Regions from separate parts of the Colwellia sp. MB02u-10 genome, predicted to be linked through region 1. Evidence: predicted binding sites of a transcription regulator. Region 1 holds the regulator's gene; the other holds the start of a gene.

Evidence for each region. The regulator FliA, encoded in region 1, starts transcription of late flagellar genes. The targets are predictions, from matches to a motif close to CTAAAGNTNNNNNNNNNNNNGCCGATA.
Region 2: the regulator FliA is predicted to act here: its motif matches at 1,281-1,307, upstream of pomA (flagellar motor protein PomA).

The regions. Positions count from the first base shown of each region.
Region 1 covers NZ_JACGVK010000105.1:23,509-25,918, reverse strand. Annotated here, with positions in the region: gene H4J59_RS05775 (MinD/ParA family protein) at 75-917, shown strand; gene H4J59_RS05770 (RNA polymerase sigma factor FliA) at 1,210-1,926, shown strand; gene cheY (chemotaxis response regulator CheY) at 1,979-2,362, shown strand; gene H4J59_RS05760 (protein phosphatase CheZ) at 2,392-2,410, shown strand, end outside.
Region 2 covers NZ_JACGVK010000124.1:25,505-27,914, forward strand. Annotated here, with positions in the region: gene dxs (1-deoxy-D-xylulose-5-phosphate synthase) at 1-10, opposite strand, end outside; gene ispA ((2E,6E)-farnesyl diphosphate synthase) at 33-923, opposite strand; gene xseB (exodeoxyribonuclease VII small subunit) at 916-1,170, opposite strand; gene pomA (flagellar motor protein PomA) at 1,407-2,171, shown strand; gene H4J59_RS12555 (flagellar motor protein MotB) at 2,184-2,410, shown strand, end outside.

The DNA of each region.
Region 1 (2,410 bases):
ATAAGTAAGCAGTTAGCATAAATATTCAAGAGCATATATTTATTGCAATTGATATACATAGAGAAGTTATATAGATGATAGATCAAGCGAGTGGCTTAAGAAAAATGCAAAATCCCCAATACATAAAAGTCATCGCCGTTTCTGGTGGTAAAGGGGGTGTTGGTAAAACTAATGTCTCATTAAATACTGCAATTTCTTTAGCTAAATTAGGTAAGCGGGTTTTAGTGCTAGATGCCGATCTAGGCTTGGCTAATGTTGATGTTATGCTAGGTTTGCGCGTAAAACGTAACCTGTCGCATGTGCTATCGGGCGAATGTGAATTGGATGATATTATTATTCAAGGTCCTGCCGGCATTAATATTATTCCTGCGACATCAGGCACTCAATCTATGGTGGATTTAACCCCAGCTGAGCATGCCGGGCTTATTCGTGCTTTCAGTGATATGCAAACCAAATTTGACATTTTAATTGTTGATACCGCTGCAGGTATCTCAGATATGGTATTAAGTTTTTGCCGTGCATCACAAGATGTTTTATTAGTCGTGTGTGACGAACCCACCTCAATTACTGACTGTTATGCCTTAATGAAATTGTTAAGCCGAGATCACGGGTTATTCAAGTTTAAAGTGGTGGCAAATATGGTGCGCACCCCGAATGAAGGTAAAAATTTATTTGCGAAATTAGCGAAAGTCACTGACAGATTTTTGGATGTCACTTTAGAGCTGGTTGCCGTTATACCTTATGATGAAAATATTCGTAAATCTGTTAGAAAACAACAAGCGATTGTCGAGGCATATCCTAACTCGCCAGCGTCAATTGGCCTTAAAGCTCTTGCCAAAAATATTGTTAGCTGGCCAGTGCCACAACAAGCCTCTGGGCATTTAGAATTCTTTATTGAGCAATTACTAGAACACTAAAGCTGTTGAGCTTTTAGCTTGTAGTTATGTATGGACATAACTACAAGCAGGGTTGCAATTGAACAATCTGTGGTGTTTTTTTTGGCATGAGTTAAGCAAGCTTTAGCTATGCCAATAGTGTAGATTTTTTATCGCCGGTTAAATGTCTATAGTTAATTTTTAGCTAATACCGTTGACAAGTGAAAACTAGCATATCTACCTAATACTCCTGTCGCCTTGTTAACTGAAACGTGACCTATAGCCGAGACTACAATGAAAAATCTACAGGCCCTATTTAACTAACAAGTGAGTTATCGTGTTAAAAGTACATACTTATAGTGTTGATAAATCGGCTTTGCTGGAGCGACACACAGTACTGGTGAAGCGCATTGCTTATCATTTACTTGCCCGACTACCGGCCAGTGTTTTGGTTGATGACCTTATTCAATCAGGCATGATAGGCTTACTTGAGGCGTCAAATAATTTTGATAATAGCAAAGGTGCTAGCTTTGAAACTTTCGCGGGTATTCGTATTCGTGGTGCCATGCTTGATGAAATTCGTCGCGGTGACTGGGTTCCCCGCTCAGTGCATAAAAATAGTCGTATGATCAGCGAAGCCATCAAAAGCTTAGAAGCGCAATATGGCCGCGATGTTACCGATGTTGAAGTTGCTGAACAACTTGAAATTTCAATCAATGAATACCATCAAATACTTAATGACGTGAGTTCAGGGAAAATTCTCGGTCTTGATGATTTAGGTGTTAGTGACGATGTGATTGAAATAGCCCACAGTCATCAGCAAGATGAACCTTACGCTAACATTGAACAGAGTTTCTTTAAAAAGTCATTAGCCGAGTGTATTTCTTCTTTACCCGAGCGTGAAGCTTTAGTACTGTCTTTGTATTATGACGAAGAGCTAAACCTTAGAGAAATAGGCCAAGTACTGGATGTGAGCGAATCACGGGTAAGTCAAATACACAGTCAAGCGATGCATAGATTAAAAGCTCGTATGCAATCGTGGCAAAGTTAAGTAGAATATTAAAAATATTGTAAAATTTTAAATGCTATCACCGGAGGGTGTCTTGGAAAAAAATATGAAAGTGCTTGTTGTTGACGATTTTTCAACGATGAGACGTATAATTAAAAACTTGTTACGCGACTTAGGTTTCACCAATATATCAGAAGCAGATGATGGTAATACCGCGCTGCCAATGCTTAAAACTGGTGATTTTGATTTTGTTGTTACCGATTGGAATATGCCGGTTATGCAAGGGATAGATTTACTTAAAGCCATTAGAGCGGATGAAAAATTATCTCATATTCCGGTATTGATGGTGACTGCAGAAGCGAAGAAAGATCAAATCGTCATGGCAGCTCAAGCCGGAGTTAATGGTTATATCGTTAAACCTTTTACGGCTGCAACGTTAAGCGCCAAGCTTGATAAAATCTTCCAACGTCTTGGTTAGTCACCAACTTTTTTACACAAGGCTGTTATATGAGTAAATATACTAGTA
Region 2 (2,410 bases), on a different contig from region 1:
TTATAGTCATATGATTCTATTAAATTTAAAAATTAATGTTTGCGGCTGACAATGAAAGTCGCAAAGTCGGACAAGCTCTGGGTATTGTAAGGCAAAGTGGCTAAAGCTTGAAGCGCTTGTTGATATAAGTTTTCGGCCTTTTCTTGTGCGCCTTGTAAACCTAACAATGCGGGATAGGTACTTTTATTGGCGGCAAGGTCAGAGCCCGTGGGTTTACCCAGCTCTTCTTCTGTTGATGTTATATCGATAATGTCATCACGTACTTGGTAAGCCAAGCCAACAAGCTTAGCATAAAGGGCTAATTGTTCTTTGTCATATAGCGTGGCTTTATTGCTACATTCTGCGGCCATTTTTACCGAAGCTTCAAGTAAAGCGCCGGTTTTTAACGAGTGTAAATTTTCTAATGCGGCCAGTGAAATAGCTTTATCAGTGGCGGCTAAATCTAATGCTTGGCCACCACACATGCCTTGATAACCGGCGGCATTGACAAGGTGGCGTAATAAATTAATGCGCTTAGTGTCCACAGCCTCAGAAAACTCATGGTTGGCAATAATATCAAACGCTAGCGTTTGCAAACTATCACCAGCAAGAATAGCGGTCGCTTCATCAAAAGCTTTATGACAAGTGGGTTGGCCGCGACGCAAATCATCGTCGTCCATTGCCGGTAAGTCATCATGCAACAGTGAATAAGCATGAATGCACTCTATGGCAGCTGCTACACCGTCAATATCACTTTGCGTGGCGTCTAATGTTGCCCCGGTAATATAAGCTAAATATGGCCGCATACGCTTACCCCCAATGAGTAAGCCGTAGCGCATAGCGGCTAATAACTTTTCATCGTTAAGTGTTAAGCTTGCAAGCTTTTTACTGAGATAATCATTAATGCGCGTTTGCACATCATCAATATGGGCGAGTTTAGTCACGGATGTTAGTCTCATCGGTATTAAATTTTTCTAATGGCGCTTGGCCGTTTTTTTCCAGCAAAATATTAATTTGCTGTTCGGCACCTTTAAGTTTTTCTTGATTATGCTGGCTCAGGTGCAGGCCACGTTCAAATAAGGCCATTGAGTCTTCAAGGTTAAGATCACCTTGCTCTAAATTTTTCACAATGGTTTCTAATTCAACTAATGATTCTTCAAAGCTTAAGTTTTCAATTTTTTTTCTGGCCATGGACTTTTTTTTTGCGTGATATGAACTCTAGGCGCAAACTTACCTTAGCTAGGGCGCGGGGTCAATTAATGATGAATTGCTGCTGATAGCGATAATATTGATATTAGCTTCTTAAGTTATTGACAATATGGGCGATAACACAGGTATAACGAAAAATATAAGTATTCGCGTCAGACCTATTCATCAGGTATTATCAGCCTAATGAGTATATCTAAGAAAATTTATCGGAGGCATTTGTGGATTTAGCAACATTAATAGGCATAGTCGGTGCAATAGGGTTACTGGTTATGGCGATGTTACTCGCTGGCGACATTAGCATGTTTTTAGATACTCAGTCGGTGATTATTGTCTTTGGTGGTTCGATTTTTGTTGTTTTATCCAATTATAATTTAGGCCAGTTCTTTGGTATTGGAAAAATTATTGGTAAATCCTTCATGTTTAAATTGGAAACACCAGAAGAGTTAATTGAAAAGTCAGTAGAAATGGCTGATGCAGCTCGTAAAGGTGGTTTTTTAGCCCTAGAGGAAGCTGAAATTTCAAATGCTTTTATGCAAAAGGGTGTCGATATGTTGGTTGATGGCCATGATGCTGATGTTGTGCGAACCACGATGCAAAAAGATATCGACCTTACGACCGAACGTCATGAAACCGGCTCAAACATGATGATGGCCCTAGCCGATGTTGCACCCGCTATGGGCATGATAGGCACCTTGATTGGTTTGGTTGCTATGTTATCTAATATGGATGACCCAAAAGCAATTGGTCCGGCCATGGCGGTCGCATTGCTAACAACCTTATACGGTGCATTTTTGGCGAATGTTATTGCGATACCTATCGCGTCTAAATTAAAATTACGTTTAGCAGAAGAAAAAATGAATCAAGAACTGGTGCTTGATGCCGTTTTAGGTATTCAGGATGGTCAAAATCCACGTGTTATTGAAGGCTTGCTAAAGAGCTACCTTGCTGAAGGTAAGCGCGCTGTTAATACAACTGAAGAGTAGGGGGAGTCAATTATGGCAGATAAATGTAAATGCCCACCCCCAGGGTTACCGGCATGGATGGGCACATTTGCCGACTTAATGTCGCTATTGATGTGTTTTTTCGTCTTACTTTTATCATTTTCTGAAATGGACGTATTAAAGTTTAAGCAAATTGCGGGCTCAATGAAATTTGCCTTTGGTGTACAAAATAAAATAGAAGTAAAAGACATCCCTAAAGGCACCAGTATTATTGCTCAGGA